DNA from 2 places in the Propioniciclava soli genome. Region 2 is predicted to be linked to the other one. Evidence: predicted binding sites of a transcription regulator. Region 2 holds the regulator's gene; the other holds the start of a gene.
The links. Region 2 encodes HrcA, which represses chaperone genes, less so after heat shock. Its sites were predicted from a motif close to TTGGCACTCGNNNNNNNCGAGTGCCAA; they were not measured.

Region 1: a site for HrcA is predicted at 3,001-3,027, ahead of groL (chaperonin GroEL). Genes of this name have one in related genera too.

What each region holds. Positions count from the first base shown of each region.
Region 1 covers NZ_CP115965.1:619,203-630,213, reverse strand. Annotated here, with positions in the region: gene PCC79_RS02790 (transposase) at 153-830, shown strand; gene groL (chaperonin GroEL) at 1,284-2,912, opposite strand; gene PCC79_RS02780 (hypothetical protein) at 3,112-3,579, shown strand; gene PCC79_RS02775 (DUF3263 domain-containing protein) at 3,557-3,847, opposite strand; gene manA (mannose-6-phosphate isomerase, class I) at 4,015-5,220, shown strand; gene PCC79_RS02765 (DUF808 domain-containing protein) at 5,263-6,369, shown strand; gene PCC79_RS02760 (cobalt ABC transporter) at 6,366-6,926, shown strand; tRNA gene PCC79_RS02755 (tRNA-Thr) at 6,917-6,989, shown strand; gene PCC79_RS02750 (class I SAM-dependent methyltransferase) at 6,991-7,689, shown strand; partial or broken gene PCC79_RS02745 (PQ-loop domain-containing transporter) at 8,178-8,282, opposite strand; gene PCC79_RS02740 (response regulator transcription factor) at 8,412-9,074, opposite strand; gene PCC79_RS02735 (sensor histidine kinase) at 9,096-10,370, opposite strand; partial or broken gene PCC79_RS02730 (IS110 family transposase) at 10,385-11,011, opposite strand, start outside.
Region 2 covers NZ_CP115965.1:2,224,535-2,235,545, reverse strand. Annotated here, with positions in the region: gene PCC79_RS09995 (inositol monophosphatase family protein) at 1-413, shown strand, start outside; gene PCC79_RS09990 (MBL fold metallo-hydrolase) at 483-1,334, opposite strand; gene PCC79_RS09985 (hypothetical protein) at 1,339-1,989, opposite strand; gene hrcA (heat-inducible transcriptional repressor HrcA) at 2,118-3,134, shown strand; gene dnaJ (molecular chaperone DnaJ) at 3,153-4,331, shown strand; gene PCC79_RS09970 (16S rRNA (uracil(1498)-N(3))-methyltransferase) at 4,380-5,126, shown strand; gene tgt (tRNA guanosine(34) transglycosylase Tgt) at 5,123-6,352, shown strand; gene PCC79_RS09960 (PP2C family protein-serine/threonine phosphatase) at 6,571-7,371, shown strand; gene PCC79_RS09955 (FHA domain-containing protein) at 7,371-8,984, shown strand; gene PCC79_RS09950 (serine/threonine-protein kinase) at 8,981-10,621, shown strand; gene PCC79_RS09945 (hypothetical protein) at 10,618-11,011, shown strand, end outside.

The sequences.
Region 1 (11,011 bases), 1.6 Mb from region 2:
GGCTTTGGCCGACCTGGAAAGCCGAACAAGCCGCGCTCACCCGAGCCGTCCCCGGGCCACAGGCAGACCCCGACGCCGTAACCACCCCCACGGCCCCGCGGTCGAGCAAGCCGCGGTCCCGGGCGAACATCACCGATCCCGACAGTCGGGTGATGCACACCAAGACCGGCTATGGGCAGTGTTACAACGCCCAAGTCGCGGTGACCGCCAGCCAGGTCATCGTGGCCGCGATCGCCGCCCAAGAACCCACCGACGTGTGGCTGCTCGACCCCGTCACCCGCCGGGCGTTGGACTGCTACCAGCAAGCCACCGGCCACACCCCCACCACTCCCGTGGTGCTGGCCGATGCCGGCTACTACTCCGCTGACAATGCCGCCCTGAGTCACATCACACCAATCATTCCCGCCGGGAAGCGCCGGGACAACACCGCCGAGAAACTCGCCGCCCGGGCCGCGGACGGTCAACACGCCGAAGACGTCCTCAACCGCTACGAGAAAAATGAACTCACCGCGATACAAGCCGCCGACCTCTTGGGAACCACCGTGTACGGCGTCATTTCACGGGCCTACCGGCGCCGGAAACGGCTCCGTGTGGGCAGCAGCAACGAACAGCTCATGGAAATGAACCAACGGATCGCAACCGATACCGGCCGTGCGCTGTACAAGAAACGCTCCGGCATGGTCGAGCCCGTCTTCGCGCAACTGAAACACAATCGCGGCATCACACGCTTCGTTCGACGAGGCCACCACGCCGCACAAACCGAACTCACCTTGTTCGCCCTGACCGCGAACCTCCTCAAGGTCTTCCACACACAACCCGCCACCTGCTAAATCACCACCAGCAGCTGGCCACAGGCCCGGCCGGCTCCAAAGCACCACCCCCAGCGCCGCAACAGATCGATATCGACCCGGCACCGCCCCACCCACAGTCGCGACCCACCGACAGAACCAACTCCACGCGACAGCCTCTCGGCGGGCCGCCACGTGAGCTGCGCTGCGCCACGTGGAGTCCCCGTGCGCCACGTGGGTTCAAGCTGCGCCACGAGGGTTCAAGGTGCGCCACGTGCGCCTCAAGCGCTTCACCGGGGCGCGTTTGGACCCGAGGAAATGGCGCCATGGCGCCATTTCCTCGGGTCCAAAAGCCACTTCGGGGGGCCCGCCGCCCGCACCAACACCTCCCCGCACCACCAGCTGCCGGGCACGCGCCCCGCCCAGCACCGAGGGCGCCCCGCGTGTGCGGGACGCCCTCGGGCTGGGGTGTGTGGTGCTGTCGGTGCCTCGGGCTCAGAAGCCCATGCCGCCCATCTCGTCGCCGCCACCGGCCGGCATGGCCGGGGCCTTCTCCGGCTTGTCGGCGATCACGGCCTCGGTGGTGAGGAACAGCGCCGCGATGGACGCCGCGTTCTGCAGCGCCGAGCGCGTCACCTTCGTCGGGTCGGGGATGCCCGCCTCGAGCATGTCGACGTACTCACCGGACGCGGCATTGAGGCCCTTGCCCGGCTCGAGACCGGCGACCTTCTCCGCCACGACGCCGCCCTCGAGGCCGGCGTTCTCGGCGATCTGCTTCAGCGGAGCGCTGGACGCGGTGAACACGATCTGCGCACCCACGGCCTCGTCACCGGTCAGCTCGACCTTGCCCTTGGCCGCAGCAGCAGCCTGGAGCAGCGCGACGCCGCCACCGGCGAGGATGCCCTCCTCGACGGCCGCCTTGGCGTTGCGCACGGCGTCCTCGATGCGGTGCTTGCGCTCCTTGAGCTCGACCTCGGTGGCCGCGCCGACCTTGATGACGGCCACGCCGCCGGCCAGCTTGGCGAGGCGCTCCTGGAGCTTCTCGCGGTCGTAGTCGGAGTCGGAGTTCTCGATCTCGCGACGGATCTGGGCCACGCGGCCCTCGATCTGGTCGGAGTCGCCCCCGCCGTCAACGATGGTCGTCTCGTCCTTGGTGACGCGGACGGAACGCGCCCGGCCGAGCAGCTCGAGGGTGACGGCGTCCAGCTTGAGGCCGACCTCCTCGGAGATGACCTGGCCGCCGGTGAGGATCGCGATGTCGCCCAGCATGGCCTTGCGGCGGTCACCGAAGCCCGGCGCCTTGACGGCGACGGAGCGGAAGGTGCCCCGGATCTTGTTCACGATCAGGCCGGCGAGGGCCTCGCCGTCGGTGTCCTCGGCGATGACCAGCAGGGGCTTGCCCGCCTGCATGACCTTCTCGAGCACCGGCAGCAGGTCCTTCAGCGAGGAGACCTTGCTGTTGACGATGAGGATGTAGGGGTCGTCGAGGACGGCCTCCATGCGCTCGGTGTCGGTGACGAAGTACGGGGAGATGTAGCCCTTGTCGAAGCGCATGCCCTCGGTCAGCTCGAGGTCGAGGCCGAAGGTGTTGGACTCCTCGACCGTGATCACGCCCTCCTTGCCGACCTTGTCCATCGCCTCGGCGATGATCTCGCCCACGTTGCTGTCGGCGGCGCTGATGGACGCCGTCTGCGCGATCTGGTCCTTGGTGTCGACCGGCTTGCTCTGCTGCGCGAGCTCCTCCGAAATCGCCGCGACGGCCTTCTCGATGCCCCGCTTGAGGCTCATCGGGTTGGCACCGGCGGTGACGTTGCGCAGACCCTCACGCACCATCGCCTGGGCGATGACCGTGGCGGTGGTGGTGCCGTCGCCCGCGACGTCGTCGGTCTTCTTGGCGACCTCCTTGACGAGCTCGGCACCGATCTTCTCGAAGGGATCCTCGAGCTCGATCTCCTTGGCGATCGACACGCCGTCGTTGGTGATGGTGGGGGCGCCCCACTTCTTCTCAAGCACGACGTTGCGGCCCTTGGGGCCGAGCGTGACCTTGACCGCGTCGGCGAGGGTGTTCATGCCCCGCTCGAGGCCGCGGCGCGCGTCCACGTTGAATTCAATCAGCTTTGCCACTGTCGGCAATCCTTTCGGATGTCTGGGTTCGCCCGGATCGGTGCCCGCGACGGACGACCTGATCGGCAGGTCTCACCGCACCGGACGGGTAGCACTCAACACAGTCGAGTGCCAATCCATGTTTAGCACTCGATGCAGGCGAGTGCAAACGATCCGACCGCTGCTTGAGCGATCCGGACCCATCCCCCACCATGGGCCCATGCCCATGACCGCCACCCACCGCGTCCGCGCCGCGGCGAACTGGCTCAACCTCACCACGCCGCTCGGGCTCGCGGTGGCGCTCACGGGCCGCGCCCGGCTGCGTCGCGGGCCCGAGGGCATCATCGTCGCCGAGGGCTACCGGCTGCGGTACCCGCTGGCCGGGGCCTTCACGGTAGGCAACGTGGTGGCCACGGCGTCCGACATCGCGACCCTGGAGGCGCGCGTGCCCGGCACGTGGGGCCACGAGGGACGCCACGCGTGGCAGTACGCGGTGGGCGGGGTCTGGTTCTTCCCGACCTACGCGCTGGCGTCCGGATGGTCGTGGCTGCGGACAGGCAACCCGGCGCTGCGCAACCCGCTGGAGCGCCATGCGGGCCTGGTGGCCGGCGGCTACGTCCACCCGGTCACGGGCCAGCCGACGGGACGCGTCCGCGCCCGGAAGTTCAGCCGCCGACGCGCACCGTGAGGTGCCGCGCCGAGCGGCTCTGCTGCCGGGACGCCCGCAGGCGGGCCAGGCGGCGCACCAGCAGGGGCTTGTGGGCCAGCGCGTCCTCTCGATCGAGCAGCGCGTTGAGGATCTGGTAGTAGCGCGGCGGGGTGAGCCCGAATCGTGCGTGGATCTCGGCGTCCTTGGTGCCGTCGGCCGCCCACCAGGCGTCCTCGAAGTCGAGGATGCCGGCCTCCAGCTTGGTGAGGCCGCCAGCGGTGGGGCTGCTCTGCAAGGCATCGGACATGGCGTCAGCGTACCGGCGAATCACACGGCTGTCATTCACTGGCTCTCCCCCATCGATCGGTTGACGCCTCACCGAAGGCGCCGAGTCACCCGCGCGGGCGGTTGCCCGCGTGGGGCTCCGCAGGTTCAATGGGTGGGTCCGTCACCCCATCCAACGCCGGAGGCAGCATGCAGTTCCTGGAGGGCACGCTCATCCGCTACCCCTGGGGCACCTACGACGCCATCGCCGGCATCCTGGGGAAGGAGCCCGACGGCCAGCCGCTGGCCGAGCTGTGGCTCGGCGCCCACCCCTCGGCTCCGGCGCGGCTGGGCGACACGACGTTGGACGCCGCCCTGGCAGCCGACCCGTCCGCGCTCGGCGAGGCCTCGCAGGCCGCGTTCGGACCGCAGCTGCCGTTCCTCATGAAGATCCTCTCGGCGCGCCACGCCCTCTCGCTGCAGGCGCACCCGTCGCGCGACGAGGCCGAGCGCGGCTTCGCCGCCGAGGAGGCCGCCGGCATCGCCCGGGACGACCCCCACCGGACCTACCGCGACGACTGGCCCAAGCCGGAGATCCTCGTGGCGCTGGAGCCGTTCCACACCCTGTTCGGCTTCCGCAGCCCGCTGCTCACCTGGCACCTGTTCCACCAGCTCGGCGTCGGCGCCGACACCCTGCGGCTGCTCGGCCCGCTCAACGCGCGCGGCGGCGAGGCGGCGCTGCAGGAGGTCTTCCTCGACGTCCTCACGATCGAGGGTGACCGCATGGGCATCGTCACCGACGTGCTGGCCTGCGCCCGCGAACACGCCCGCGACGAGGGCCCCGTGGGTGATCTCGCCCGCACCGCCGTGGAGCTGGAGGCCGTCTTCGGCACCGACCGCGGCATCCTCGCCGCCCTGTTGATGAACCGGCTGATCCTGGCACCGGGCGAAGCGGTGTACGTGCCCGCCGGCGTGATGCACGCCCACCTGGCCGGCACGGGCATCGAGGTCATGGCGTCGTCCGACAACGTCTTGCGCGGCGGGCTCACGAGCAAGCACATCGCCGTCGACGAGCTCGTGCGCGTGGTGGACTTCGCCTGGTGCACCCCCGAGGTGCTCCACGGCGACGAGACCGCCCCCGGCGTCTTCGACTACCCCACGCACTGTGACGAGTTCGACGTGTGGCGCCTCGAGGCGACCTCCGGGCGTTCGCTGCGCGTCCCGGCCGACGGTCACGCGCGCATCGCGTTGGTCACGCGGGGGGACGCCCACCTCTCCTCCGCCGCCGGCGACCTCACCCTGGCCCGCGGCGAGGCGGCCTTCCTCGGCGCGGCGGACGCCGACGTGACGCTCCGCGGGGACGCCCAGGTGTTCCTCTCCGCTCCCGGTCTGGCCACGGCGCGTCCCGCGAGCTGACGCCCCGGGCGCCGGGTGGGTCACGGCCCCTCGGAGCCGGGCGTGGCAGACTACCTGCGGGCCGACGACGTCGGCGGAGTGAGCCCCGGCGGGGGCACGGACGAAACGGGGACACCGATGGCCGGCGGACTGGCAGCCCTTCTGGACGACATCGCCGCGATGGCGCGCCTGGCCGCGGCGTCCGTGGACGATGTGGCCGCCGCAGCGGGCCGCGCCAGCGCCAAGGCCGCAGGAGTGGTGGTCGACGACGCCGCCGTGACGCCGCGCTACGTGACCGGTTTCAACCCCGCCCGCGAGCTGCCGATGATCCAGAAGATCGCCGTCGGATCGCTGCGCAACAAGCTGCTGTTCATCCTCCCCCTCGCCCTCGCGCTCAGCCAGTGGGCTCCCTGGGTGCTCACCCCGCTGCTCATGGTGGGTGGCACCTACCTCTGCTTCGAGGGCGCCGAGAAGTTGTGGGAGAAGGTCTCCGGGCACGACAAGCACGCCCCCGTGACGCCGGCCCCCCTCCAGGGTGGCGACCACGAGAAGACGATGGTGGCCTCCGCCATCCGCACCGACTTCATCCTGTCGGCCGAGATCATGGTGATCGCCCTCAACGAGGTCGCCGACGAGACCTTCTGGTCCCGACTCATCATCCTCGTCGTCGTCGGCATCGCGATCACCATCGGCGTCTACGGCGTCGTGGCGCTCATCGTGAAGATGGACGACATCGGCCTGCACCTCATCGAGAACGGCCGTGGCTTCGGGCGACGCCTCGGTGACGGCCTCGTGAAGGGGATGCCGATCGTGCTGACCGCGCTGTCCTGGATCGGCATGATCGCCATGCTCTGGGTGGGCGGTCACATCCTGCTCGTGGGCGTCGACGAGCTCGGCTGGCATGCCCCGTACGGCTTCGTGCACCACCTCGAGGAGCAGGTCGCGCACGCGACCGGCGCCCTGGGCGGCTTCCTCGGCTGGCTCACCAACACCTTCTTCTCGTTCCTCGCCGGCCTCGCGGTGGGTGCCGTCATCGTCGCCGTGATGCACCTCATCCCCCGCCGGGGCGGCACGCACGCCGCCGACCCGCACCCCACGGCGTCCGACCTGGCCGACGGCGCGGGCCACCCCAACGGCGCGGCGCATCCCGACGGTACCGGGCACCCGTGAGACCCGCCGGCTGGGCCCGCGTCCGGGACGCCCTTGCGGCGCCCGCGCGCCCGGTCGTGCTCATCGACGGGGGTTCGGGCGCCGGCAAGACGAGCCTCGCCCGCGCGCTCGCCGACGACTGGCCCGGCCCGGTACGGCTCGTCAGTCTCGACGACGTCTACCCGGGCTGGGAGGGTCTGCGCGCCGGCTCGGACGCCGTGGCGCGCGACATCCTGCACCCGCGGCGTCCGGGCTTCGAGCGGTGGGACTGGGAGCGGGGCCGGGCTGCCGGCTGGGTCGACCTCGACCCGGCGGAGGCCCTGATCGTCGAGGGCTGTGGCACCCTCACCCCGGCCAACCGGGCGCTGGCCACCGGCGGGCTGTGGGTCAGCGCGCCCCCGGCGCTGCGGCGCGCCCGCGCCCTCGGCCGGGACGGCGAGACCTTCGCGGCCCACTGGGCGATCTGGGCCGCCCAGGAGCGCGCCCACTGGCGCGAGCACCGGCCCCGCGCGCTGGCGGACTGGATCTGCACCCGTGACACAATGGTCCGCGGACCCTTCCGGGTCACGCCTCCGTAGCTCAGTTGGTAGAGCGCCCGCCTTGTAAGCGGATGGTCGCGGGTTCGAATCCTGTCGGAGGCTCGTGGATCCACGCTCAATCGCCCCGACCTCCCTCGGCGTCCGCGCCGCCGCCGCCGTCGCGGGCGGGCTGCGCAGCCGCTGGGCCGACGCCACCGCGGCCAACCCCGACCACTCGCGCTGGTACGTCGAGCGCTTCCGGGCGCTGGCGGCGTCCGGCGCCGACCTGGTGGGCGAGGCCCGCCTCGTCGACGCCATGGCGCCGCGCGGGGCCACCATCCTGGACGCCGGCTGCGGACCCGGCCGTCACGCCGGCCACCTCCACCGCGCGGGGCACACGGTGGTGGGCGTCGACCTCGACCCGATCCTCCTCGAGGCCGCCGAGGCCGACGACCCCGGCCCGACCTACGTGGTGGGCGACCTCGCCGCCGTCGAGCTGCCGGCCGAGGGGCCGCAGCGGTTCGACCTCATCCTGTGCGCGGGGAACGTCCTGACGTTCCTCCACCCCGGCACGCGCCGCCCGGTGCTGGCCCGCTTCGCCGGCTGGCTGGCCGAGGGCGGTCGCGCCGTCGTCGGTTTCGGCCTCGCGCGGGGCTACGCGCAGGCGGACTTCGAGGCGGACGCCGCGGCAGCGGGGCTCGCCGTCGAGCAGCGCTGGTCCACGTGGGACCTGCGACCCTTCTCGGCCTCGTCGGAGTTCCTCGTGGCGGTGCTGACCGCGTCGGCGCCGGCCACCGCACCCGCGGGGGCGGACGCCGGCTGAGCCGCACCGCGCTCACGCACCACACGGCTCAGGTAGAGCGCCAGGTTCACCAGCGAGACCACCGTCACGACACCGTTGGTGATGACGGGGGCCGGATCGCCGACCAGGAAGCCCCAGGTGCCCCACAGGGCGAAGTTGACGCTGGCCAGCACCAGGAAGAACCCCGAGACGCCCTCCACGCTGGGGGCCCGCACGAGCTCCATGCCCTGGGTCACCAGGCCCCACACGCCCGGGATGATCGCGACCAGCCCGAACGCCTCGCTGCCCAGCAGCACGGCGACGGCCACCATCGCGAGGCCCATCGCCAGGCCGGGCGCCAGCACCGCCGCGACCGAGCGCCGGTTGCCCCGGGCCAGCAGGACCAGGATGGTGAGCGTGACCGCGATGCTGAGGACGTTCACCACGATGAGGTTCGCCTGACCCGTCCGGAGGCCGTGGATGCCCCACGCCAGGTTGATGCCGAGGATGGTCTGCCACGTCCACACCGAGACGCCCTCTACCTCACGGGTGCGCCCGATGCGCCACGCCTGGGGGATGCCGAGGATCACGCCGGTGACGGTGGCGATCCAGCCGACGAGGAGGGTCCAGTCCATGCGTGACTCGCTTCGGAGAAGGGGCGGGAGGGGCACCTCCCAGTGTGAGGCCCCAGCGCGGCGCACACCAACCGGTTGCCTTCCGCTGCCACGGAAACCCGTGCCGGGCGGGGCCTCACCGGTGGGTCTTCACTGGGCCAGGCCGGCGTCGTGGACGCGGATCGCGACCTGGACGCGGTTGTCCACACCGAGCTTGTAGAAGATGCGCGTCACGTACGCCTTCACCGTCGCCACGCTCATGTACAGCTCGGCGGCGATGTCGGCGTTCGCCTTGCCCTGGCCGATCGCGACGGCCACCTCCCGCTCCCGTTCGGTCAGCTGGGTGAGCTGGGCGCGGGCCTCGTCACCCCGGGTGTCCCCCGCCGCCCGGGTGGCGACGGCGACGACCTGGGCGACCACGCTCGGCGACAGGATCGTCTCGCCGGCGTCCACCGCGACGATGGCCGCGACCATCTGGTCCGGCGGAGTGTCCTTCAGCAGGAACCCGGACGCGCCGGCCTGCAGGGCCCGCAACACCATGTCGTCGGAGTCGAACGTCGTCAGCACGATGACGCGGGGCGCATCCGGGCGCGCGAGGATCTCGGCGGTGGCGGCTAGGCCGTCCAGACGCGGCATCCGGATGTCCATGAGGACGACGTCGGGCCGCTGCCGGGCCACCACTTCCAGGGCTGCCTGGCCGTCACTGGCCTCCTCGACGACGCTGAGCGACGGCGCGCCCCCCAGGATCAGCCGGAGCCCGGCGCGGACGAGCGGGTCGTCGTCGACGAGCACGATGCGGATGGTGTCGGTCACGGTTCCTCCTGGTGTGGTGTCTCAGCGTCGATGGTCCCAGGGCAGCCATGCGTCGAGCACGAACCGTCCTTCGTGGACGCCGGCGTCGACGCGTCCGCCCAGCATCTGCACCCGCTCCGTGACGCCCACGAGCCCCAGGGCGGCCCCCGGGACGCCACCGCCCACCTGGGTCACGTCGTTGGTGACCCGGAGGTGGACGCCGCTGGCCGGGGCGCCCTCCAGCAGCATCGCGACGCGCGCCCGGGGGGCGTGCTTGCGGGCGTTGGTGAGCGCCTCCTGCGCGATGCGGAACAGGTGGCGCTGCTGCACGAGCGGCAGGCCGGGAGCGAGCGTGCCCCGCAGGTCGACGACCTGGCCGAGGGCGCGGGCGTCCGCCAGCAGGCCGGGCAGGTCGCCCAGGGTGGGCTGGGGGGCGACCGGCTGGGCCGCGTCGCCGGGCAGGCTCGGCCCCTCGCGCAGCGTCGAGAGCACGCTGCGCAGCTCGGTGAGCGAGGCGTGGGCGTTCTCCTGGATGACCCGGGCGATCTCCTGGGTCTGTTCGGGCGGCAGATCGGTGCGGTAGGCGAGGGCGCCCGCGTGCATGGAGACCAGCGAGATGCGGTGGGCGAGCACGTCGTGCATCTCGCGGGCGATGCGGTTGCGCTCGGCGAGGACGGCGAACTCGCGGTCGCGGTCGGCCTGTTCGACCCGTGCGTGGAAGGACGCCTGCCGGTCGCGGCGGACGCCGAGGTACGCGCCGAGCAGCGCGAACAGGGCCTGACCGACGAACGCCGCCACGATCACCGGCGCGCTGAGGGCGGCCGACCACGGCCACAGGTACGAGCCCAACGCGACCGCCAGACCGACGCCGAGGGCGATCAGCGTGCGCGGCAGTTGGCGCCGTGAGGCGAGGGAGATGAGCGCCCACCCGCCCACCGGGGCGCTGGTGGCGGAGATCAGCATGAACCCGTGGATGACGAGGCAGATCGCGAGGGGGAAGCGGCGCCGCAGGTGGATGATGGCCAGGCTGACGACGCCGAGGACGCCGTCGAGCGCCATGACGACCGCCGGGAGGCGCAGGTCGGCCAGCTCACCCTCGGCCGGGATCGGGGCGGCCGCATCCCCGGTGCCCGTGCCCACCTGATGGGCGAGCGCGTAGGCCAGCGCGGTCAGCGCGAACCACGCCAGGCAGAGCAGGTACCGCCACGCCAACGACGCCCCCGACAGGCGCGGGGGCGGGTACCGCTCGGGCTCGAACATCGCCAGCCACGTCGCGCGGGCCCGGCGGGCGGGCGTGCGGGCGGCGGCGGGGGTCACGCGTTTCTCCTATGTCAAGCGGCCATCGGGAGGTGAGTCCCGAGTGCCGCTTCGTGGTCGGTCTTGAGGGCTTGGTAGACGATGCGGGCGAGGCGTCGTTTCAGGCAGCGTAGGGCTTCGGATGTGGACATGCCCTCGGCCTTCTTCTTGTCGTAGTACGTCTTCCCGAGGCTGCCAGCCAACCGGATCTGGGTGACCGCGATCCGATGCAGAGCGGCGTTCAACTGCCGGTTCCCAGACCGAGTCAACCGAACCCGCCCTTCCGTCCTTCCCGACCACACCGGGATCGGCGCGATCCCAGCATGTCGAGCGAACTTGGCCTCGGTGACGAACCGACCGACACCGGCCGCCTCCCCGACCAGCTTGGCCGCGGTCAAAACTCCACACCCGGGCAACGCCACCAAGGACGGCGCCGCCACCACCACGATCGCAGCGATCCGGCGCTCCAACTCATTGACCCGACCCGTGAGCGCGACCACATCGTCGAGCTCGGCCAACGCAAGTTCGGCCACGACCCCGACAGCCCCACCAACCAGTCCCGCAAAACCCGCTGGGTCACCTGACGATCCAACGATCGAGGCGCCGGCGCCCGTTCAGGGTCGAGCTCATGGATCCGCCACAACAAACTGTTGATGATCCGG
Region 2 (11,011 bases):
GGATCTGGCAGCCCGTGCACCAACAGATGTACGCCGTGGAGAAGGGGGCCGGAGTGACGCGCAACGGCGTGGCCCTGCCCGCCCTGACGCCCCCCGACCGGCCGTGGCGCGTGGCGACGCGCAAGCGCTTCCGTGGCGACGGCCACCCCGACCTGCAGTTTACGGGCACACGCGGCGCCTGTGCGGTGGACTACCCGCGCCTGCTGGAGGGGGACGTGGACGCGCTGGTCTACACCAGCCAGCACGCGTGGGACCACCTGCCCGGCACGCTCATGCTCACCGAGCTGGGCGGTGTGGCGGCCTCGTCCGGTGCCGAGCCGCCGTGGCGTCCCGGGCAGGACGGCCGATACCTCCTGGCCGCTGCTGGCGACGACGTGCTCGCTGCCCTGCAGGAGCACGCGGCGACGCGCTGACGGCCGGCACCTGAGCGACCCGGCAGGAGCGGCTTCCGCGTCAGCGGCCCACCAGGGGCGGCTTCCGCGTCAGCGGCCCAGCAGGGGCAGCGTGCGGGCGCGGGGGCGTCCGGCCGCGGCGTACTGGGCGAACCGAACCGTCAGGGCCGCCTCGGCCTCCTGGCGGGTGAGCGGCCACTCGTCGGTGGTGGGCCAGGCGTCCGCGGCGGCGGTGCCGGCGTCCCACAGCGTGCCGGCCTGGGACTCCAGCCACGCCAGCTCGGCGCGCTGGATGAAGGCCCCGCTCTGGTCCATCACGCTGCCGTGCCCGGGCACGATGACGGTGTCGCGGCGCAGGGTGCCGAGCGTGCCGTCCAGCGTGCGGGGCCACTCGGCCAGGAAGGAATCCTCCCCGACGGACGGAAACGCCGACTGCTCCAGCAGGTCGCCGGCGAACACGACCTTGCGGGCGGGCACGATCACGACCGCGTCGTGGTCGGTGTGCCCGCGCCCGAAGTGGACGACCTCGGCGTGGGCGTCGCCCAGATCGAGGGTGGTGGCGAGGGAGAACGTGTGGGTGGGTGCGACGAGGTCGTCCGCGGTGAGGCCGAGATCGCGCAGTAGGTCGTGCTGTTCACCGGTGCGAGCGATGGCGCTGGCCAGGCCGCGATGCGCATGGGACGACACGCTCGCGAAACCGCCCAGGCCCCCGTGGTGGTCGACGTGGGCGTGGGTGACCACGACGTGGGTGACGGGGACGTCGCCGGCGACGGCCCGCGCGGCGGCGAGGATCGCGGCACCCTGGGCAGGGGTGCTGCCCGTGTCGATCACGAGGGCGCCCGTGGTGCCCACCACCAGGCCGATGTTCACGGCCTCGGGTTCGGCGACCGCGACGAACACCCGGTCGGCGACCGGGATGAAGGGGCCCAGGCTGAACAGCATCCGCTCAGCCTACCGAGGTGGCGTCCGGCCCCGGCCGCCCGGACAGCCGGCGGCCGCGTCCGATCCGAACGGACGCGAGGAGGAGCTCGAGCAGTCCCGACCCCACCAGCAGGGCCAGCGTGGCGGGCCGCGCGGCGTCCGGGTCGGCGGCCGCGGCGTCGAAGTGCGCCACGCCGGGGACGGCGAGGGCGAGAAAGACGGCCGCGTAGACGACCACGACGCGCGGGTAGGGCCGCAGATGGAGGGCGACCAGGGCACCCGTGGTCATCGGGGTGCCGGCGAAACCCGGCGGGCCGAGCCGGTCGGGCCGCGTGGCCCAGCCGTGGAGCACCACCCACGCGACCCCGAGTGCCACGAGCAGGACCGGCGCCTGCACGGGGGGCAGTTGCCGCCCCAGCAGCCAGCCGTACAGCACGGCCGGGATGCCGAGGAACATGAGCAGGTGGGCCACGAGGAAGATGCGGGTGACGCCGGCAGCGCGCCGGGCGGTCAGTGTGACGAGGGCCCACCCGCCGGTCACGACCGCGACCAGCCACACCCACCAGAACGCGTCGCCGTAGCTGAGGCGTCCGAACGCGGCGGCGGCCACGGGGGCGCCGAAGACGGCGGTCGTGGCCCCCAGGAGCGCGGCGGGGGACGGGGTGGACGCAGGCACGGCGGCCAGCGTAACCGGCGCCACCGCGAGGGTGGCGTAAGCTTGGCACTCACTGCGCGCGAGTGCCAGCCCCGACCCGGGGCGGGCCTGCGGCACGGACACCGCGAGGGGTCACGAGAGGGGGCGACATGCTGGACGACCGCAAGCTGGCGATCCTGCGTGCCATCGTCACCGACTACGTCTCCTCCCAGGAGCCCGTGGGCTCGAAGGCCATCGTCGAGCGCCACAGCCTCAACGTGAGCCCGGCGACCGTCCGCAACGACATGGCCGTGCTGGAGGACGAGGGCTACATCACCCAGCCCCACACCTCGGCAGGCCGCATCCCCACCGACAAGGGCTATCGCCTCTTCGTCGACCGGCTGGCCGCGGTCAAGCCGCTGACGCTGGCGGAGAAGCGGGCCATCACGACGTTCCTCTCGGGCGCGCTCGACGTGGACGACGTGGTGCGCCGCACGGTGGCGCTGCTGGCGCAGGTGACGCGGCAGGTCGCGATCGTGCAGTACCCGGTGCTGACGACCTCGACCATCCGCCACGTCGAGATCGTGCGGCTCGGGCCCGACCGCGGGCTGGCCATGGTGGTCACCAGCACGGGCAGCATCGAGCAGCGGCCGATCCTGCTGGGCGACGTGGACGACGCCGACCTGGCGCTCGTCCGGGCGCGACTCGTCGAGCTGTTGCTGGGCGCGTCCCCGCGGGAGGCCGTAGAACGCCTCGCGACCTTCGCCGACGCCCTACCGCCGACGCTCGGGCCACTGGCGGCCACCGTCACGGCCGCCGCGCTGGAGATGGTGAGCGCCGACGCGAGCACGCGCGTCGTGGTCGGCGGCGTCCCCAACCTGACCCGGTTCGGCGACCAGTTCGAGACCACCGTGAAGCCGGTGCTGGAGGCGCTGGAGGAGCAGGTCGTCCTGCTGCGCCTGCTGGGGGAGACCAGCACCCCGAACGACGTGACCGTGCGCATCGGTCACGAGAACCCCTACGCACCCCTGCAGTCGACGTCCGTGGTGGCGTCGGCGTATGGTGCGGACTCCGACGTGTGGGCGACCCTCGGCATCGTGGGCCCCACCCGCATGGACTACCCGTCCACCATCGCGTCCGTGCGCGCCGTCGCGCGGTACGTGGGCCGCTTCCTGGCCGAAGGCTGATACCCGAGAAGGACGACGTTGAGCGACTACTACGAGGTCCTGGGTGTGCCCCGGGACGCATCGAGCGAGCAGATCAAGAAGGCGTACCGCAAGCTCGCCATGAAGTACCACCCGGACGTGGCCGACGACCCGGCGAGCGCGGAGACGTTCAAGCAGATCGGCGAGGCGTACGCCGTGCTGTCGGACTCCTCCAAGCGCCAGATGTACGACCTGGGCGGCGACCCGTTGCGCTCGGGCGGCGGGGGCGGGGCCGGCGGCATGGGTGGTTTCGGCTTCCCCGGTGGCGCGGGCGGCTTCGACGTCGGCGGGTTGTTCGACGCCATGTTCGGCGCGCAGGGTCAGCGCGGCCCGCGCAGCCGCGTCCGCAAGGGCCAGGACGCCCTCGTCCGCCTCTCGCTGTCGTTGGCCGAGGCCGCGTTCGGGGTGACCAAGCCGGTCCGGGTCGAGACGGCGGTGGTCTGCCCCTCGTGCAGCGGCCGCGGTGCGGCGGACGGCGGCGAGCCGGTCACCTGCAGCACCTGCCACGGGCAGGGCGACGTGCAGAGCGTCCAGCACAGCTTCCTCGGCGACATCCGCACGGTGCAGCCGTGCCCGACGTGCCGGGGTTACGGCACGGTCATCCCCAACCCGTGCGGCGAGTGCTCCGGGGAGGGCCGCGTCCGCAGCACGCGGACGATCAACGTGAAGATTCCCGCCGGGGTGAGCACCGGCAACCGGGTGCACCTCGACTCCCAGGGTGAGGTCGGGCCCGGCGGCGGACCGGCCGGCGACCTGTACGTGGAGCTGGCGGTGAGCCAGCACCCGGTGTTCCGTCGGGACGGCGACAACCTCGAGATGGTCGCGAAGCTGCCCATGACGGCGGCGGCGCTGGGCACCGAGGTGTGGATCGACACGATCGACGCCGAGGTAGAGGGTGCCGATGCCGCCGACGCGCGGGTGAAGCTGGAGGTGCCGCACGGCACCCAGTCGGGCACCCGGCTGGTGCTGGACGGCCGCGGCGTGCCGCGCCTGCGTGGCGCCGGCCGCGGCGACCTCGGGGTTACCCTGTTGGTGCAGACCCCGACGTCGCTGGACGAGCACCAGCGCGAGCTGTTGCGCCAACTGGCGACGGCCCGCGACGAGAACCGGCCCGAGGCGACGGTGGACCGCGGCCCCAAGGGCTTCTTCAGCCGCCTGAAGGACGCCTTCGACGGCTGAGGTCGAACCCAACGAACCCAGACACCGACGCGAGAGGAACCCGAGACGATGACCGAGGCGCTGTTCCTCGCCGATCTCACCCGTTGCCGGGTCGGTGACACGTTCACCCTGGGTGGCGACGAGGGGCGTCACGCGGCGGCCGTCCGTCGCATCCGCGTGGGGGAGACGATCGTCGTCTCCGACGGGGCGGGCACCGCGATTCGCGGCCCCGTGACCGCGACCGACAAGGCGTCCGTCACCCTGGAGGTCGCCGAGGTGCTCACCGCCCAGGCACCGACGGTGCGCTACATCGTCGCCCAGGCCCTGGCCAAGGGCGACCGCGCCGAGCTGGCCGTCGAGATGCTCACCGAGGTGGGCGTCGACCGCATCATCCCGTGGCAGGCGTCCCGCTCCGTCGTGAAGTGGTCGCCCGACCGCGAGGAGCGCCAGGCCGGCCGGTGGCGTTCGACGGCGCGCGAGGCCACCAAGCAGAGCCGGCGCCTCCGCGTCCCGATCATCGCCGCCCCCATGACCACCCGCGAGCTGGCCGAGCTGGCACGCGAGGTGGCCCTCACGCTGATCCTGCACGAGGGTGCCAGCGCGCCGCTTCCGCGCGTCGCGGTGCCCGAGGAGGGTGACGTGCTCGTGATCGTCGGGCCCGAGGGTGGGCTGACCGACGCGGAGATCGCCACCTTCGAGGCCGCGGGCGGGCGGCAGGTGCTGATCAGCGACGCCGTGCTGCGCACCTCCAGCGCCGGCGTCGTGGCCGTCGCGCAGCTGCAGGCGTTGCAGCGCCGCGTGGGCAAGGCGAAGTGAGCGCAGCCTTCGGCTTCACCCGCGGAGCGGAGCTGCCCAACGGGCGCGGCCGCACCGGCGTCATCACCACCCCCCACGGCACGATCCGCACCCCGGCCTTCGTCGTGGTGGGCACCAAGGCGACGGTGAAGGCCGTCCTGCCGGAGTCGGTCGCCGAGCTGGGGGCCCAGGCCGTGTTGGCGAACGCCTACCACCTCTACCTGCAGCCGGGCGCCGACATCGTGGACGCCGCCGGCGGCCTGGGGGCCTTCATGAACTGGCCCGGCCCGACGTTCACCGACTCGGGTGGCTTCCAGGTGATGAGCCTCGGCGTGGGGTTCCGCAAGGTGCTCGCGATGGACGCCGCCGGCGTGGCCGACGACGACGTGATCGCCGCAGGCAAGGAGCGCCTGGCGCGGGTTGACGAGGACGGGGTGACGTTCACCTCCCACCTCAACGGCGACCGGCACCGCTTCACGCCCGAGGTGAGCATGCGCGTCCAGCACGAGCTGGGGGCCGACATCATCTTCGCCTTCGACGAACTCACCACCTTGAAGAACACCCGCGCCTATCAGGAGAGCTCGGTGGAGCGGACGCACCGCTGGGCCGAGCGCTGCCTGCGGGCCCACGGGGAGCTGACCGACGCCCGCGCCGACCGGCCGTACCAGGCGCTGTTCGGCGTGGTGCAGGGAGCGCAGTACGAAGACCTGCGGCGCCGGGCCTCCCGCGGTCTCGCCGAGTTGGAGGTGGACGGGCGCGGGTTCGACGGTTTCGGCATCGGTGGCGCGTTGGAGAAGGAGAACCTGGGCACGATCGTCGGCTGGTGCGCCGACGAGCTGGGGCCCGAGCGTCCCCGGCACCTGCTGGGCATCTCCGAGCCGGAGGATTTCTTCACCGCGATCGAAAACGGGGCCGACACGTTCGACTGCGTCAACCCGAGCCGCGTGGCGCGCAACTCGGCGGTCTACACCGCGGACGGCCGGTACAACCTCCTGACGGCGGCGAGCAGGCGGGCGTTCGGCCCGATCGAGGAGGGGTGCGACTGCTACACGTGCGCCCACTACACCCGGGCGTACCTGCACCACCTGTTCAAGGCCAAGGAGATGCTCGCCTCGACGCTGGCGACGATCCACAACGAACGGTTCACGGTGCGCCTGGTCGACGCGATCCGGGACGCGCTGGGCCGAGGCGAGTTCGACGCCTACCGCACGGAGTTCCTGGGCCGCTGGTTCGCCCGACGCCGCTAGCGGATCCCCGACGCCGCGGGCAGCAGTTGTTGGGGGCGGCAGCGCTGTTGGTGCATTTGGACCCGAGGAAATGGCGCCATGGCGCCATTTCCTCGGGTCCAAATGCCCCATGGGGAGTCCTCCCCATGCGCGGAGGCCGAATTCGTCGGTGGCTGTTGATAGCCTCGGGGCGAAGACGGGCCAGGGCAGGGCCGCCGGGCGGTGGAGAGGGACGATCGATGCTCACGATCCGGAGTGCGCACGCGACCGACGTGGGGCGCGTGCGACGCCTGAACGAGGACAATGCGTTCGCCGGGCAGCGGTTGTGGGTCGTCGCCGACGGCATGGGGGGCCATGCCGCGGGCGATGTCGCCAGCCGCTTGGTCATCGAGGAGCTCCGCACCCTGGACGCGCAGGGCGACCTGCGCCCGGCCGATCTCGTGGCCGGAATCACCCGCGCCAACGGGGCGGTCGTGGCCCACGGACGCCGCCACGACGACGCCCGCGGGTTGGGCACGACCGTGACCGGCGTCGCCGTCGTCACGGTGGCGGGCGAGCCGCACTGGGCGATCTTCAACGTGGGCGACAGCCGCGTGTACCGCGCCGCCGCCGGGCAGCTCGCCCGCGCGACCATCGACCACTCCGAGACCGAAGAGCTCGTGCTCGAGGGCGTCATCACGCCCGAGGAGGCCCGCACCCACCGGGCGCGCAACGTCATCACGCGCAGCCTCGGCATGCCCGGTGAGCCCCAGGTCGACCTGTGGCTGCTGCCCCAGACGCCCGGGGAACGCTTCCTGGTGTGCTCCGACGGGCTCAACTCCGAGCTGGACGACCTGGTGATCGCCGACGTCCTCGCCACCCACCCCGACGCCGAGCCTGCGGCCCGCGCCCTCGTCGACGCGGCCGTCCGGCATGGCGGACGCGACAACGTGACCGCCATCGTCGTCAACGTCGAGGGGGAATGGGACACCGCCGACGACGACACCCAGCCGCGGGATCGCGGACCGGCCACCAGCGCGTCGGACGGGGAGGAGCGCTGATGGCGTCCTTCACCTACGTCCCGGGCACCGCGACGGCGGTGTGCGCCGGCCGCATCGTGGCGCTGCTGGGGCTGGCCCCGGGCCACGAGCTGGTGCCAGCCGTGCATGCCGCGCTCGCCCGCCCCGAGGCGACCGTCGACGATGTGCTCGACGTGCTCGTCAGCCTCGGGCTGCGGACCGTCGCGACCTTCGCCGTCGCCGAGGCCACGCCGGCCGGGGTGCGCGTCGTCGTGCGCGGCCGCGCCCGCGGTGACGTCCCCGGTGCGGGGGTCGTGACCCCCGTGGGGTTGTGGGAGAACCGCTTTCTCGACGGCGCCGACTCCGCGACCGTCACCGTGGCGGACCACGACGGCCCCACCCTGCCGTTGATCGGTGGGGTCGTCCTGGCGGCGTCCGTCACCGTCGCCACCGCCGCCTCCCTACCCGCCGCGCCCCCGCCGGTCGAACCGGCGGACGCGCCCGATGCCCCCGATTCCCCGAGCGAGCTCCAGGACGGACTCGAGTCCCCGCACGGATCAGGGGTCGAGGACGGATCGGGGGCCGAGGAGGCGTCGGGCGGCGAGGACGGGCCGGAGGTTGAGGACGGGCCGGAGGTTGAGGACGGGTCGGAGGTCGAGGACGCCTCGGAAGGCCAGGACGAGGCCGGGGTCGAGGACGCCTCCGGCCCGGTTCCGGACTTCGACCACCTCTTCGGCGCCACCCAGGTGCCCGGGACCGAACCGGGGGAGGCGGCGTCCGTCGGTGCGGTAAAGGGTGTGCCCGCCAGGGGCGAGCACGCCGGGCAGACCATGGCGAGCCCGCACACCGGCAACCTGCCGGAGAACCAGGCACCGCTCCCCCCTCCCGCGACTCCCGCCCCTGGGACTCCCCCCCCCGCGACTCCCACTCCGGTCGGGGACGACCCCGACGCCGACCCACCGCAGAGCGCGAACCGTTCCTCGGGAGTGCCGAGCCGGCCCGATTTCATCGCCGGCCTGCCGTGGGAGATGGGTGCCGCCCCGGTCGCCGCGCCGCCCGACCGGGCGGTCGGTGCCCCACCCGCCGCGCCGGTCGGCGCCCCACCCTCGGGGTCGGGGCCGGTCGAACCGGAGGCGGCGGCGTCGCCGGAACTCACCGTCGACCGCGACCAGTTGCCGGACCACGCTGCGACCGGCCCGCTCGTCGTCGCGGCGCGGTGTCCGCGAGGCCACCTCAGCCCGGCTCACGCCGGCAACTGCCGCGTCTGCGGGCAGGCGCTCGCGGCGCAGGAGCCGTTCGAGGTGCCCCGCCCGCCGCTCGGCGTCCTGCGCCTGGCGAACGGCGACACCGTTCGACTCGACCGCGGCGCGATTCTCGGCCGGCACCCGCGTCTGCCGCAGGGGTGGAGCGACGAGCAGCCCAACCTGGTCAAGATCCCCGACCCGGAGCGGGACATCTCCGGCCAGCACGTCGCGATCCGGCTCGACTACTGGCACGTCCTGGTCACGGACCTGGGCAGCACGAACGGCACCGAGGTCGTGCTACCCGGTGCCGAGCCCGTCACGCTGCGGGCGCACGACGCGATGGCCATCGAGCCGGGGACGCGGGTGATCCTGGCGGGCGTGTTCGACCTCACCTTCGAGGTGGAACCGTGAGCGCCACCCTGCCGCCCCCCGAGATCCCCGGCCTCGCGTTCCTCGACAAACTCGGTTCGGGCGGCTATGCCGACGTCTACCTCTATTCCCAGGCGATGCCGGCCCGCAAGGTGGCGGTCAAGGTGCTGCGCGAGGCCGGGCTGTCGGCGGGACGCGCCGCCCGCTTCGCCGCCGAGGCGAACGCCATGGCCCAGCTCGAGCACCCCCACATCGTGCCGGTGTACGCGGCCGGCACGACCGGCGACGGGCACCCCTACCTCGTCATGATGTTCTACCCGCAGGCGAGCCTGGCCGAGCGGGCCCGCAAGGAGCGGTTCTCCGTCGCCGAGGTGCTGCGCATCGGCATCCAGATCAGCTCCGCGGTGGAGACCGCCCACCGCTCCGGGCTCCTCCACCGTGACATCAAGCCCGCCAACATCCTGACCAGCCAGTACGGCACGCCCGGCCTCACCGACTTCGGCATTGCCGCGCAGGTGAGCGAGGTGGACGACGACGACGCAGGGGTGTCCGTGCCGTGGTCGCCCGTCGAGACGCTCTACGTGACCGGGCCCGCCACCGTGCGCTCCGACGTCTATTCGCTGGCGGCGACGCTGTGGCACCTGTTGGTGGGGCGCTCCCCGTTCGAGGTGCCGGGCGGGGACAACTCCACCTACGCGCTGATGAAGCGGATCCGCGACGTGCCCGCCCCCTCCACCGGACGCTCCGACGTCCCCACCTCGCTGGAACGGCTGCTGCGCACCGCGTTGGCCAAGGACGCCCACGTGCGGCCGGCATCCGCGTTGGCGTTGGCGCGCTCGCTGCAGGCCATCGAGCAGGAGCTGCGCCTGGCCCGCACCGAGATCGTCCTGGCCGAGGACGCCGCCGCCGTGCCCGCACCCGACGACGGCACGACGCGCGTCACCTCGCCGGAACGGCCGCCGCGGCCCGGCGACGACGCCACCCGCCTGCGCCAGCCCCAGCGTGTCGAACCCCAGCGCGTCGAACCCCAGCGTGTCGAATCCCAGCGCGTTGCCACCCAGCAGGGCGCAGCGCAACGCGTTGCCACCCAGCGCGCTGAAACCCTTGGCGGGGGAACCGCGCCGGACGACGACCCCGCGACGCTGCTGCGTGGCGGCGTCGTCCGGTCGGCCCAACGCGCGCCCGAGCCCGACCCGGACACGGCGTACCGCCGCCCGGCCAGCCACGACCACGCCGCCCTGCCCGACCCGGCGGACGACGGCGCGGGCCGCCGCGCCGCAGGATTCCGGTGGGGGCTGGCGGCGCTGGGGGCGATGGCTCTGATGGTGGTGGCCGTCGTGGCCTTCTGGGCGGTGGGGGGCAACCGCCTCGAGGCGGTGGGCGAGCCGACGGCGACCCCGAGCGCGCCGCGTCCCGATCTGGGGCAGGTGGCCCGGCCGGGGATGCCGGTGGTCAGCGGGCAGCGGGCCGACCAGAGCGTCCACTTCGCCTGGACCTACGACAACCCCCTCGACAGCGACACCTTTCTGGTGCAGGTGCGCGGCGAGGACGCCCCCCGCGACGTCGAGGTGCCCGAGATCACCCTGGACGCCCCCACCGAGACCTGCATCGCCGTCAAGGTGCTGCGCGTCGACGGCAGCCACTTCACCCGCGACTGGCCCGAGGAGACCTGCGCATGACCACGATCACCCTCGACTTCTGCGGCGAGCTCTACACCCCCGACCCCGAGGTGCCGTTCACGATCGGCCGTGAGGCCGACGTCGTCATCGACGACGACAACCCGTTCCTGCACCGCCTGTTCCTGTCGCTCGTGCACAGCCACCAGCTGTGGTGGCTCACCAACGTGGGCTCCCAGTTGACGGCGACGGTGAGCCACGACGAGGGCCGGGTGCAGGCCTGGCTGGCGCCGGGGGCGTCCATGCCGATCGTGTTCCGCGACACGGTGGTGTGGTTCACGGCGGGCTCGACGACGTATGAGTTCGAGCTGCACCTGGACGAGGCCGTGCTGACGCCGACCGGGCCCGAGCCCGAGCCGGCCGACGACGGCTCGACGACCATCGGACGCGTCA